3 regions of the Shewanella sp. SM32 genome follow, and region 2 is predicted to be linked to each of the others. Evidence: predicted binding sites of a transcription regulator. Region 2 holds the regulator's gene; each other region holds the start of a gene.
What was found. Region 2 encodes sigma-54, which starts transcription at its own class of promoters, with help from an activator protein. Its sites were predicted from a motif close to GTTGGCACGNNNNTNGNNT; they were not measured.
Positions count from the first base shown of each region.

Region 1 (4,848 bases), on a different contig from region 2:
CAAGCTTACTTAACGAGTTTAGGTGAACTACCGCGTTATTACCCACAGGGTGAGCCTTCTGTGTGTATTCAAGGCGAATTTCAACCGGATCTTGAACAGGCCGTTTCTTGGCAGCCAGTGAAACGCAAAGTTGAAGGCAGTTTCGCCAATGTAGAGCATGCACTGGAGTTAACTTTATGGCCAGAGATCAATGATTTTTACGGTCATTATTTCTCCGCCCCAGTATTATTTGACTCTAAGTGGGGCACTGGGGAGTTACTGCAAGTCTGGAATGATGACGATTTTAACTGCCTGCAACAAAACTTGATTGGTCATCTGATGATGAAGAAAAAACTGAAGCAGTCACCGACTTGGTTTATCGGTCTGTTAGATGAGGGAGATAAAATGCTCACCATCAATAACAGTGATGGTAGCGTATGGATTGAAATCCCTGGTGAAGTGCAATCTGAGCAATTGTCCTCGAGTTTGACTGCGTTTATCGAAGCATTATCGCCACGGATAGCACCACCCGTTAAACATGAAGAACTACCTATGCCCGCATTAGAACATCCTGGTATTTTCGCCAGTTTTAAACGTATGTGGCAAAACCTTTTCGGTAAACGTTAACTTCTGTGATCGACATTTTTATTCTCAACCTAAGTATTAACTCAACCTAAGCGTGGCTTATCTTAGGTTGAGTTTTGCAAGGGGATAAACAGATGTTATTGATGATCCCAAGACAGATTCGACACTATGCGGCAAGGCTCGCAGCGAAAATGGAACATATCCAATAAAGGTTCATCGAGTTTCCAATCATGACTGCCACAACGTGGGCAAGGTCGCGTTTTTTCTGTGGCTAAATCTTGGCCGCCAACGCGATATAAGTAGTAATAGGTCGGGATCTGAGTGAGATATTCGATACGACCGCGCAAATCCCAACCTCTGCGAAATAAATCACTGTCAGGACTCGATAATTCCTCTAGCGCGGCAAATTCTGCCTTAGTGGCCGCTGCCATTTGCAGCTCGTCGCAGGCTTGCCATTCGCTCTGCCAACGGATAATACGTTTATGATCGCCATTAAAGGTTGCGGGTATACGGTACAGGGGAATGGGCAATAAATTGTCGCCGCTGCGTAGGGGCGAGCACATATGCACAAAACTGGTGTATAGCAGTTGCCAGCTGGGTGTTTCGGTATTACTTACTTCAGAATTGATATCCTGACCAATAAACTTTTCCCGCGGCGCGAGTAGTTTAGCGTCGGTTAATTCTACTAAGGCTTTTTTGACCCAAGGGCTGTGATATTTGTGCGCTAAACTGCTTTTCTCTGGCATCAATAAACGCACTCTAAACTCACCGTCATTAAAGGCGACCGCAAATTCTCGTCCTAAGATTTGGCCATTAGCTCGATAGGCTTCAAGGAGCTGATTAATGGCCTTCTCGGCGGCAGATATCGTGGTGTCGGCGAAGCATTCGAAGCGCAGTTCAGTAACAAACATTAAGCTGTTTTTCCTTGGATTTCTAATAAGTTGATGCGTTGTTTAAGTTCAAGCAGTTCGTTTTTTAATTGCATTATTTCTGTTTTTTGCTGCTCAGCATGACGTTCAAAATACGCCTGTTGTATCTGCAGGCGCTCGGCGAGCACTGCAAGGGTTAAGGTATCGTTAGTTGCGGGAGTGTCAATTGTAGGGCTGATAGTTTGCAACTCAGCTAAACGCTCGCGATCCGCCTTAGGCATAGATTTAAATTGCTGTAAGCCTTGGATCAATATAGGTAAAGGTAGGCTACTACCTAAACGGGTTTTAATTAAGGCAAGGCTCGGTACTTTACCGCAGGCTTCGAGCGAACGTGCGGCCGCTAATACTTGGTCAAGGGGACTCATAATTAGCAAAATTCCTTAATTTGTTGAATTGTTTAAACCAATTTTAAAATAATAATTATTTTTTTCATTTAAAAACAATGTGTTGTCTTGTGGCATTTATTTTGCTTATTGTCCAGCCGAAATACCATTTTTTAAGCTTCAATAATAATTACACAGGATGTCACATGATGAACCATAAATTGAATAACAAACTTATCGCCATCACTTTTTTAGGGCTCGCAAGCTTAGGTCTTAGCGGCTGCGTGGTCAATGTCGGTGATGGAGAATCGGGCTGGGATAGCAGCGAATCTTGGGAGAAAGTGCAGGATAAAAATCGCACTAACTTAACCAAACTGAGCTTAGGCATGCCTAAAGACCAAGTGATGATCTTAATGGGCACCGCTGATTTTAGTGAAGCCTATATTCAACAAAGTGCTCAACAAGGTGAAGCCAATAAAGAAGTCTTAGTGTTGTTTTATCGTACCCAGCGTAATAATGGCGATGGAAAAACCACTAAGGATGAATGCACGCCTATCGTGCTGAGCAACAATGCCTTAGTGGGTTGGGGTGAAACGGCTTACGGTAAAATCTGAACCAACGAGTCTTATCGTTTACGTAGCTGAGTGTCTAATTGCTCAATGGGCTCAGTCCAGAGGGCATCGGCTTCTAAACCTTCAATGATAAAGCTCTTTTGGGCAGGGGTCCAAAAGGGCGCTTGGCTTAAATGGATGTGATGGTCGATATCATGGGTTGCAATAAACTGCGCTATGGCCTCTTCGCTACTGTCTAAACCGAGTTGCTCAAACAAGTGGCTTAAGTCTACTGGAGTTGTATCCATCATTATTTCCTTTTCAGTATAGTGCCTTCGTTTAGAGTAAGCGCCTGATTGAAAAATGCAATCTATGATTAAAATTTGCACTTTTTAGTTTCCTTGGTAGATTAACAGTTACGCATAAAAAGTGTGAGCTAAGTCAAGGAATGCTAACGATGGACAATGAAATTCTGGAGGACTGCCGTGCAGTCTATTTGACAGCGGAAGACTTACGCATTGCCGCTTCTATTCTCTATAACGCTTACCATGATGATCCTTTTTTTGTCGATTCACTCTTTACCTCAGACAAAGCCGCTTATGAGCAAAAATTGCGCGCCGCAATTAGGGAAGAACTCAATACGTTATGGCAACAAAAACAAGCCCTCATTGGTTTATTCGACCATGAAAGACTCTTTGGGTTAGCCTGTGTAGTTACTCAAGAAGTGCCTTTAGGGGAAGGGCGTTATTGGCATTGGCGCTTAAAGATGTTGTTAGGTACAGGTTGGCAATCGACTCAAGCACTAATGAACAAAGAGTCCAGTATTATTGAACTTTTACCCAGTAAGCACTGCGGTATTTTGCAGTTTATTGCTCTTGCACCAAATGAACAGCACAAAGGACTTGGACATAAGTTAGTGCAAGCTGTGGTGAGTTGGTGTGATGAGCAGCCTGATTTGGATGGCATTGGTGTGTTTATCGCTCAGGAGAACCACTTGCAACTGTTTACTCAGCATGACTTTGTATCCATAGGCGAGCTGAGTATTGGCAGTGTCCATGGCCAGCTTTTATTCTATTCGGTTCAACAAGATGACTAACTCTTATAAACGTTTCGCCGATTTTTATCCTTTCTATTTATCCCAACACCAGCACCCGACTTGTCGGCAATTACACTTTGTTGGCAGTTGTTTAGTTCTGCTGCTGATTGGCATTGCCTTGGTTTCACAAGCCTGGTGGCTATGTTGGTTTATTCCTATTGTTGGCTACGGTTTTGCGTGGGTGGGACACTTCGTATTTGAGAAGAATCGACCCGCGACATTTCAGTATCCCTTTTACAGTTTGATGGCAGATTGGGTGATGTTTGCTCAGATGATCCGCCGCTTTTTTAAACGTTAAAAAAATTGCCCGAGTGAGATGCCCATGCCCGTGTGAGAGATCGCTTACAAACGTTGTAGGACATAATGTTTTCTTTTTGATTGTTTTTTGTCCTGCAGTATTTAATTTTAAATAGAATCATTGGGTTGTATTTATTTTTCTTTGGTTGGTCCGTAATTAATTTTGTAGTCCGTTCTTTGAGCCGAACAAAAACGTTAGGGTTAACGTAGAATTCACTCATGGCCAAAGCAAATGGATAGCAAGGAAAGCGAAACAGGCCAAAGGGACGCAAGAAGCAACGAATTAAGATTTCAAGGTTGAAATCGCTGACGGTAGGAAAACTGTCATTCGCCTCGGATAGGCTAAGGAAAAGCAAGATTGCTTTTCAAGGATGATTAGGGACAGTGATTTGTATCGTCAGGATGATGAATTTCAGGAAGAATACAGGACACGCTTAAGGATTAAGCATGAACTCGAAACAGGATGTGTCGAGATAAGGATAAAGTATAAGGGTGAACAGCTTGTACTAATCTATGGAAAATAAATTTTGCAGGATGCAATAGGAATACGTCATAGGAAATGACAGGCTCTGTAGAAAGGATTTACAGGTCAAGGGACTGAGTGTTATCTCACGTAAGTTTGACACACAGGGACGAAAAGGGATTACAGGGACGACGCAGGACGCAAGCAGACGCATGGATGGTGCAGGGAGCACAAATCGAGCAGGACGGCTTACAAAGGATAAATGGGGCGCACTTTAGTTGCGCCCTTTTCTTTGGTTCATTTTCAGCATTAATCTGGCTTTGCCAAGCTATAACGCTATTCACACAGACTTTATCTTAACGCTGCTTAAAGACATCTTGCCGTAAAACATGTTTACCAGTCTTACTTCTCTTATTGCTAAATGATTTATTCTCTGTGTTCTCTTTGCCGGTGATGCGTCGGAATGCTTGTTTAACTTTGAAGCTAGTGGTTTATGCACAAGGTCGTCAAGGGAGAAAATCTAGTACTTGCTTACTTTTGATTCGAATTGCCATCCTCCGTGTAAGAGATCTCTTACAAATATGTAAGTAATTTGTAAGTCTAAAGGGTGGTTATGTCTTGGGGC
Region 1 covers NZ_JAKKRO010000003.1:90,608-95,455, reverse strand. Annotated here, with positions in the region: gene syd (SecY-interacting protein) at 1-606, shown strand, start outside; gene L5M10_RS02090 (Zn-ribbon-containing protein) at 702-1,475, opposite strand; gene L5M10_RS02085 (hypothetical protein) at 1,475-1,858, opposite strand; gene L5M10_RS02080 (DUF3192 domain-containing protein) at 2,023-2,430, shown strand; gene L5M10_RS02075 (DUF2789 domain-containing protein) at 2,442-2,675, opposite strand; gene L5M10_RS02070 (GNAT family N-acetyltransferase) at 2,825-3,463, shown strand; gene L5M10_RS02065 (DUF962 domain-containing protein) at 3,456-3,761, shown strand.
Region 1: the regulator sigma-54 is predicted to act here: its motif matches at 1,947-1,965, upstream of L5M10_RS02080 (DUF3192 domain-containing protein).

Region 2 (4,848 bases):
GAACTGCGTGCATTTTCCGCTGAAGGTGAAAATAGCAAAACTTTAGTCGCCACAGGCAACCCTGCTACGTATAGCCAGATATTAGACGATGGCCGTCCTGCATCGGCGAGCGCGAAAGAAATTCGTTACGATATGGCAAGCCGCACCTTAACTCTGAAAGGTATGGCGTCATTAGATCAAGCGGGTAGCCAAGTTACAGGCAATTTAATCCGCTATAACATGATTCAACAGAAATTGATGGCCGAGAGTACTGGCAGTGGTGACGATCGCGTGATCACTATTATTCAGCCAGAAAACTATCAAGATGATGCTAAATCAGATGCTCCAGCGGATAAACCTGTAAAAAAGCAGGACTCTAAATGACCCAAATCACCTTAAGAGCACAAAATCTGGCAAAAAGTTACAAGAGTCGCCAAGTGGTTAAAGACGTCAGTCTGACGGTAAAAACCGGTCAAGTCGTTGGCCTACTCGGTCCAAACGGTGCCGGTAAAACCACGACCTTTTACATGGTTGTCGGGCTAGTGAAGAGCGATAAGGGGCATATCTTTATCGACGATGATGATTTAACCGCAGATCCTATGCATCTGCGTGCCCGCAAAGGCATAGGTTACTTACCGCAGGAAGCCAGTATCTTTCGTAAGCTAACTGTTCATGACAACATCATGGCCGTACTGCAAACTCGTAAAGAACTTAAAAACGAAGAACGAGAAGAAGAACTAGAACATCTGCTCGAAGAGTTTCATATCACCCACATCCGTGACAGCCAAGGCATGTCATTGTCGGGTGGCGAACGTCGTCGCGTCGAAATTGCGCGGGCTTTAGCCGCTAATCCTAAGTTCATTTTGCTCGATGAACCGTTTGCCGGCGTCGATCCTATTTCGGTTATCGACATCAAGAAGATTATCGAACAACTCAAAAGTCGCGGCCTTGGCGTACTGATCACAGACCATAATGTCCGCGAGACATTAGATGTATGTGAACATGCTTATATTGTGAGTCACGGAAACCTGATTGCCGAAGGAACTCCAGCAGAGATCTTAGACAATCAGCAAGTTAGGGCTGTGTACTTAGGTGAACAATTCAGGCTATAGTTAATCGAGCGAAGCCAATGGAGGCAATTTATACCGCCATTGGGCTTCACTCAAAATGATAATAAGCGACCTCATCCAACAATAATAACGTAGGGATCAGCGGTAACATGAAAGCGTCACTCCAGCTCAAACTGGGTCAACAGTTAACCATGACGCCACAACTACAACAGGCTATACGTCTGTTGCAACTGTCGTCATTAGAACTGCAGCAAGAGATCCAGCAAGCATTAGATTCTAATCCCCTTCTCGAGCTGGAAGAGGATCAATTCGACGCCACTAAAACCCCTGTAAACCAAACGCTATCCGATACGGATTTCAGTGAATCTAGCACTCTGCCACCAGAAAAAGACAGCTCCACCATAGATACGGCAGAGTCGCTAACCAAAGAATCCATGCCCGATGAGCTCCCCATGGACACCACATGGGATGAAGTGTTTACCGCCTCCCCAAACTCAGGCCCCGGCGGCAGTCGTGAAGACGATATGCCCTTCCAAGGCGAGACCAGTGAAGGTTTGTACGAACACTTAGAATGGCAAAAAAACCTCACGCCGTTTTCTGAAACCGATTTAGCCATTGCCACCGCCATTATTGATGCCATCGACGATCAGGGCTATCTCACCCAAAGCACTGAAGAAATTCTCGAAGCCATGGGCAATCCTGAAGTTGAGCTTGACGAAGTCGAAGCCGTACTCAAGCGTATTCAGCATTTTGATCCCATAGGCGTTGCCGCCCGCGATTTAAGTGAATGCCTGCTGATCCAACTGTCGCATTTCGCCGCTGATACTCCCAACCTAGAAAACGCCCGTATGCTGATCAAAGATCATTTAGATCTGATCGCCGCCCGTGATTTTAGGTTATTGATGCGTAAGACTAAATTAAAAGAAGATGAATTAAGGGATGGTATAGCACTTATCCAAACCCTCAATCCTCGCCCAGGTTTGTTGATCACGCCCAATAATGACGAATACGTTATCCCAGATGTGTCTGTGTCGAAGAAAAATGGCCGCTGGGTCGTTGAGCTTAATCCTGACTGCATGCCAAAAATCAATGTAAATCAACATTATGCTTCTATGGCACGCAGTACCAAAAACCAAGCCGATAGCCAATTTATTCGCGGCCATCTGCAAGAGGCTAAATGGTTTATTAAGAGCTTAGAAAGCCGTAACGATACTTTGCTTAAAGTTGCTAATTGCATAGTGCAATATCAGCAAGGTTTCTTTGAGTATGGTGAAGAAGCCATGAAGCCTATGGTGCTTAACGATATTGCCGAAGCGGTAGAAATGCATGAGTCCACCATCTCACGGGTCACAACTCAAAAATACATGCATACCCCTAAGGGACTTTTTGAACTAAAATACTTCTTCTCTAGCCACGTCGGTACTGACGATGGTGGTGAGTGCTCATCCACAGCAATCAGAGCCTTTATAAAGAAACTGGTGGCAGCGGAAAACCAGAAAAAACCATTAAGCGATAGTAAGATGGCACAACTTCTGGCAGAACAAGGGATCAACGTAGCCCGCAGAACCATTGCGAAGTACCGAGAGGCTATGCTTATTCCACCTTCTAATCAGCGTAAAAGTTTATAACCTACAGTGGATATCGGAGGACGTTTCTATGCAAATAAACCTAAGTGGACACCATGTCGAAATTACCGAATCGTTACGTGCATATGTAGAAGAAAAGTTTTCAAAACTTGAACGCCATTTCGAACAGATCAATAATGTGCACGTTGTGCTCAATGTTGAGAAAATGCAACAGATTGCCGAAGCGAGAATAAACCTCATAGGTGGTGAAGTTTTTGCTACTTCAGAGCATGCTGACATGTATGCCGCTATAGACGCCCTGATTGACAAGCTTGACCGTCAGGTTATTAAACACAAAGAGAAGTTAACAAAACACTAATAATGGAACTTTGTACCATACTGCGGCCGGAGTGCACTACCTGCGCCACTCCGGGCAGCAAGAAAAAGGTACTGGAACTCATCAGCGACTTAGTCGCTGCCCAGTACCCGACCCTCTCATCTCAAGAGATATTCGAAAGCCTAGTGGCGCGCGAAAAGATGGGGAGCACAGGTATAGGTAACGGCATCGCCATTCCACATGGTCGACTAGCCGATATAGATCAGCCCATTGCCATACTAATTAAGTGTGAAGAGCCGATAGCATTTGATGCTATCGATAAGCAACCTGTTGATATTTTATTTGCACTACTGGTGCCTGCAGACCAATGTCAGCAGCACTTAAGTACCTTGTCTTGCATGGCCGAAAAGCTGAGCGACAAGCAAATATTAAAGCAATTACGCAAGACGCATGATGAAACGGAACTCTATCAGGTAATCACTGGATGAAACTGGTCATAGTGTCGGGCCGCTCAGGCTCAGGCAAATCTGTCGCCCTTAGGGTACTCGAAGATCTCGGCTATTATTGTGTCGATAACCTTCCCTTGCCATTGATTGGCAGTTTGCTTGAGCAACTCAAAGGCAGAAACGATCTCGTCGCCATCAGTGTCGACGTGCGTAACATGCCTGAGCAGGATAAGGTCTTAGTAAAACAACTCGCTAGCCTACCTCCAGATACTGAGTTAACGAGCTTCTTCCTTAACTCCAGCGATAAAATTCTGCTCAAGCGTTACAGCGAAACCCGCCGTTTGCATCCTTTGTCGAAGAGCCGAGTCTCTTTGCAAGAAGCGATAAAGCTGGAGGGGAAACTGCTCGAGCCTATGTCAAAACTGGTCGATCACTACATAGATACGTCGAATTTGAATATCTATGATTTAAGCGACCAAGTCAGACAAATTCTCCTTGGTAGTGTCGATAAAGAACTCGTGATCAACTTCGAGTCCTTTGGCTTTAAGCACGGAATGCCCACCGAAGCCGACTTTATGTTCGATGTGCGCTTCCTGCCCAATCCCCACTGGGAGTTGGCGCTGCGGCCATTGACTGGCTTAGATGAACCCGTAGCTGAGTTCTTAAATCGTCAACCACTGGTTAATAAGTTCATCTGGCAAATCGAAAATTTACTGGAGACTTGGCTGCCGCACCTCGAGCGTAACAATCGCAGTTATTTAACGGTAGCCATTGGCTGCACAGGTGGACAGCACAGATCGGTTTACGTCGCAGAGCAATTGGCCAAACGCTTTAGTAACGGTAAACATAAAGTTTATACCCGTCATCGAGAGCTCAATAATGCCAAAACTTGAACGTCAGATAACCATCTGTAATAAGCTCGGTTTACATGCCCGTGCCGCCACTAAGTTGGTGGTACTGGCTTCCGAGTTTGATGCGACCATCACCTTAATCCAAGGCGATAAACAAGCATCGGCCGCCAGTGTACTTGGCTTACTGATGCTTGAAACTGGCATGGGTAAGACCATCAAGCTTATCGCCGAAGGCCCAGATGCAGAGCCGGCTCTCGATGCCATTTGTGCCTTAATCGACGCTAAGTTTGACGAAGCCTGTTAGTTTCACTTCACACTAAGCACTTCATCGTTAGTTTCACTTCATGTCTAGTTTAAAAAACTTGCCATTCACACATGGCAAAACATTTGTCGCTCGACGATACAAGCCACAGGCGATTACACTAGCGGTCATTGCGCTGGCGCTGGCCTTAACCTTACCTTAGCCGTCTTAATCTGTGTCATCGACTGACGCTTAGTCACCGTAAAATCCTAGCCCAACACTAAGATCTCAAACCAATTTGCCGCACAATGGAGGACAAATGCCCGTAGATAATGCAGAAAACGATCACACCGGACATA
Region 2 covers NZ_JAKKRO010000024.1:49,635-54,482, forward strand. Annotated here, with positions in the region: gene lptA (lipopolysaccharide transport periplasmic protein LptA) at 1-363, shown strand, start outside; gene lptB (LPS export ABC transporter ATP-binding protein) at 360-1,091, shown strand; gene L5M10_RS11765 (RNA polymerase factor sigma-54) at 1,199-2,677, shown strand; gene hpf (ribosome hibernation promoting factor) at 2,706-2,993, shown strand; gene ptsN (PTS IIA-like nitrogen regulatory protein PtsN) at 2,996-3,439, shown strand; gene rapZ (RNase adapter RapZ) at 3,436-4,290, shown strand; gene L5M10_RS11785 (HPr family phosphocarrier protein) at 4,277-4,552, shown strand; gene mgtE (magnesium transporter) at 4,809-4,848, shown strand, end outside.

Region 3 (4,848 bases), on a different contig from region 2:
CATAAATGAATTGAGTCAAGTGTAGAGGTGAATTATGTCGTTTAACATTGCATTGAGTGGCATTTCTGCTGCGCAGAAAGATTTAAACACTACGGCGAATAACATTGCTAATGCGAACACCATTGGCTTTAAAGAATCCCGTGCTGAATTTGCGGATGTTTACGCTAATTCTATTTTTTCAAATGCTAAAACTGCTGTCGGTGGTGGTGTTGCTACGAGTCAAGTGGCACAGCAATTCCATCAAGGTAGTTTACAGTTGACGAATAACTCCCTTGATATGGCGATTAAAGGTGGTGGCTTTTTCGTTACTGCCTCTGAACTGGGTACATTAGACCACTCGTTTACCCGTGCAGGAGCATTTAAGGTCGATAAAAATAATTACATGGTTGATTCTGCTGGTAATTATTTGCAAACTTTCCCAGTGGATAAAGATGGGAACTCAACATCAGTGAGTTTAACGACGGCTAAGCCGGTACAAATACCAGACACTGCGGGTAGCCCTGTAAAGACTGAGAATGTTACTTTACAAATGAACTTAAATGCTAAGGAAAGTGCACTCGACCCGGCGGCATTCGATCCTCTAGATGCAAAAACCTACAATAACGTTACATCAATGACAATTTATGACTCACTCGGTGAGCCACATATTATGACCACTTATTTTGTTAAGCCCAAAGACGGTTCGTACAATGGTGAGAACAATTGGGTGGCTTACTATGCTGTTGATGGAAAGCAAGTCGATCTAGCCGGTCCTGCTGGTACTTATCAAACAGATACCACCGGCGATGGTACACCTGATGCAACGGGCACAGCTCAAACTGCTGGTGGTTGGAAAGGCTCTGTACTCAAGTTCAATTCTGTTGGTGTCTACACTGGTAGTGATCCTGCTATAGTCAAGACTGAGGCTTTGGGCGTCAGTGGTGCGGGTGTTTTAGGGCCAGGTGCCGATGGTACTCAAGAGTTGACTGTGAAGTTTAATGCCCCAACGCAATATGCTGCTCCTTTTGGTGCAACTGAGTTGACGCAAGATGGTACGACTGTAGGTCGCTTAACTAACGTTGAAATCGGCGAAGATGGTTTAGTGACCGCGAGTTATTCTAATGGTTCAACCGTGCCTTTAGCACGGGTTGCTTTAGTTCGTTTTGCTAACGAACAAGGTTTAACGCAAGTGGGTAATACGTCGTGGAAAGCCAGTTTAGCTTCAGGTCCAGCGTTAGCGGGTGAGGCAAATAGTGGAACTTTTGGTAGCATCAGTTCATCGGCGCTAGAGCAATCGAACATTGATTTGACGACTGAACTGGTCGATTTAATTTCGGCACAGCGTAACTTCCAAGCGAACTCTCGTACCCTTGAAGTGAATAACACGCTGCAACAAACCGTATTACAAATCCGCTAATCATTACTTTGTTTAACTAAGTGTTGCCGCCAGTGGCAACACTTAGCCTTTATCCTGCCGTCAAATCACTTCATTTTCATATTTTTCAATTCTATCAGTAAATTAAACGTTATTATTTGTTGGCATGATGCTTGCTTGGCTATTGTCATGTAGAAAATTTGACGGAGCAGTCTGTGGACAAATTCCTTTATGTCGCCATGAGTGGCGCTAAGCAAAATATGAATGAGCTGGCACTCCGTGCGAACAACTTAGCCAATGCTAATACCGATGGTTTTAAATCAGATATGGCGCAGGCCAGATCGATGCAAGCCTTCGGTGAAGGGTTGCCTTCAAGGGTGTTTGCGATGACAGAATCTCCGTCAGCTAATTTTCGCTCTGGTCCGATAAAAACCACTGGACGGGATCTCGATGTTGCCATTAAAGGCGATGGCTGGTTTGCCGTTCAGGCGAAAGATGGCAGTGAAGCTTATACCCGTTCAGGTAGTCTCAGTTTCGATGCGACGGGCATGTTGTATAACGACAGAGGCAATCCCGTGATGGGGGACGCTGGCCCGATAGTGCTGCCATTACCTATTGATAAAGTGTCAATTTCACAGGATGGCATAGTGTCTGTTCGCCCTCAGGGGGCGACTGCTGAAGTGATAGAAGAAGTGGCTAGATTGAAGTTAGTTAATCCCGGCAATGCGCAGATGATGCGTGGTGAAGATGGATTATTTCGACAAATGTCAGGCGAACCAGCACCAGCTGACCCTTTCGTCGCAGTTGAAAGTGGTGCCGTAGAGGGCAGTAACGTTAACCCTGTTGATGAAATGGTGTCTTTGATTGATCTTCAGCGCCAGTTTGAATTGCAAGTCAAGATGATGAAAACCGCGGAAGAGAATGATCGCGCTTCATCCTCATTAATGCGTATTAGTTAGGAGATAGATTATGCATCCGGCGTTATGGATTAGTAAAACTGGCTTAGACGCACAGCAAACTGATATTTCAGTGATTTCAAACAACGTAGCGAACGCTAGCACTGTGGGCTACAAAAAAAGCCGCGCAGTATTTGAAGATTTACTCTATCAAACAGTTAACCAAGCAGGTGGTGTTAGTGCATCTAACACTAAGCTACCCAACGGATTAAACATAGGTGCGGGTACGAAAGTCGTCGCTACTCAAAAAATGTTTACTCAGGGTAACATGCTGACGACGGATAACTCACTGGATCTCATGATTGAAGGTCCTGGATTTTTTGAAATACAGCTTCCTGATGGAACCACTGCTTATACTCGAAATGGTCAGTTTACCTTAGATGATACGGGTCAGATTGTGACGCCAGGTTCTGGCTATTTGCTACAACCCGCGATCACTATTCCTGATAATGCGACCAGTATTACCGTTTCAGCAGAGGGTGAAGTTTCAGTAAAAACGCCGGGTACCGCAGAGAACCAAGTCGTGGGTCAGTTGACTATGACGGATTTTATTAATCCATCGGGTTTAGATCCTATGGGACAAAACTTATATACGGAAACTGGTGCCAGTGGTACGCCCATTCAAGGTACCGCTTCGTTAGATGGCATGGGAGCGATTCGTCAAGGCGCCTTAGAAACCTCTAACGTTAACGTGACCGAGGAACTGGTGAACCTTATCGAAAGTCAGCGCATTTACGAGATGAACTCTAAAGTGATTTCAGCGGTAGATCAGATGCTGTCTTATGTGACTCAGAATTTATAGAGGCAAACATCATGGCTAGATATCTTGTGTTGGCCGTCGCGTTATTGCTTGCAGCTTGTAGCTCGACGCAAAAGAAACCCCTTGCGGATGATCCCTTTTACGCACCGGTATATCCAGAGGCGCCGCCGACAAAAATTGCCGCAACTGGCTCTATTTATCAAGACAGCCAAGCATCTAGCTTGTATTCGGATATACGCGCCCACAAAGTCGGTGACATTATCACTATCGTATTGAAGGAATCGACTCAGGCGAAGAAGAGTGCAGGCAATCAGATTAAAAAAGGTTCAGACATGAGCTTAGATCCCATCTTTGCTGGTGGTAGTAATGTGTCCATTGGCGGAGTGCCAATTGATTTGCGTTACAAAGATAGCATGAACACTAAGCGTGAATCGGATGCTGATCAGAGCAATAGTCTAGATGGCAGCATCTCGGCAAACGTGATGCAAGTGCTGAACAACGGCAGTTTAGTGATCCGTGGTGAAAAATGGATTTCAATTAATAATGGTGATGAGTTTATTCGTGTCACTGGTCTCGTTCGCTCGCAGGACATTAAACCCGATAACACTGTCGATTCAACGCGAATGGCTAATGCCCGTATCCAATACAGTGGCACAGGCACTTTCGCAGATGCTCAAAAAGTGGGCTGGTTAAGCCAGTTCTTTATGAGCGACTGGTGGCCCTTCTAAGGAGTCGTATCATGAAATATAAACTGGTGTTAGCCGTTGCCATGCTAGTGTTTTCTCTACCTAGTCAGGCTGAACGAATTAAAGATATTGCCAATGTGCAAGGTGTGCGTAGTAACCAGTTGATTGGTTATGGCTTAGTGGTCGGTTTGCCGGGAACGGGGGAAAAAACCAGTTATACCGAGCAGACCTTTATGACTATGCTCAAAAACTTTGGGATTAATCTTCCTGACAACGTCAAACCGAAAATTAAAAACGTTGCAGTGGTAGCCGTACACGCGGATATGCCCGCCTTTATCAAACCTGGTCAAGATCTTGACGTAACGGTATCTAGCTTAGGTGAAGCCAAAAGCTTACGCGGTGGCACCTTATTACAGACCTTTTTGAAAGGGGTAGATGGTAATGTGTATGCCATAGCCCAAGGTAGTTTAGTGGTGAGTGGTTTTAGTGCCGATGGTTTAGATGGTTCAAAGGTGATTCAAAATACGCCAACTGTAGGTCGTATACCGAATGGCGCGATTGTTGAGCGTAGTGTTGCAACCCCATTTTCAACTGGCGATTATTTGACGTTTAACCTACGTCGTTCGGATTTCTCTACTGCGCAGCGCATGGCCGATGCGATCAATGATCTATTAGGTCCAGATATGGCGCGTCCTTTAGATGCGACGTCTGTTCAGGTAACGGCTCCACGTGATGTATCACAACGAGTCTCCTTTTTAGCAACGCTTGAAAACCTTGATGTTGTTCCCGCAGAGGAATCTGCCAAAGTGATCGTTAATTCACGTACTGGAACCATAGTGGTTGGGCAAAACGTACGCTTACTCCCTGCGGCGATTACCCATGGCGGCATGACTGTCACGATTGCGGAGGCGACACAGGTTTCGCAGCCTAACGCGTTGGCAAATGGTCAAACAACCGTCACGAGTAATAGTACGATCACAGCGACAGAAAGTGACCGTCGTATGTTTATGTTTAATCCAGGCACTACGCTGGATGAGCTGGTTAGAGCGGTTAACTTAGTCGGTGCAGCCCCTTCAGATGTGTTAGCAATAC
Region 3 covers NZ_JAKKRO010000089.1:2,965-7,812, forward strand. Annotated here, with positions in the region: gene flgE (flagellar hook protein FlgE) at 35-1,396, shown strand; gene flgF (flagellar basal-body rod protein FlgF) at 1,570-2,313, shown strand; gene flgG (flagellar basal-body rod protein FlgG) at 2,324-3,112, shown strand; gene flgH (flagellar basal body L-ring protein FlgH) at 3,124-3,798, shown strand; gene L5M10_RS22045 (flagellar basal body P-ring protein FlgI) at 3,810-4,848, shown strand, end outside.
Region 3: the regulator sigma-54 is predicted to act here: its motif matches at 1,515-1,533, upstream of flgF (flagellar basal-body rod protein FlgF).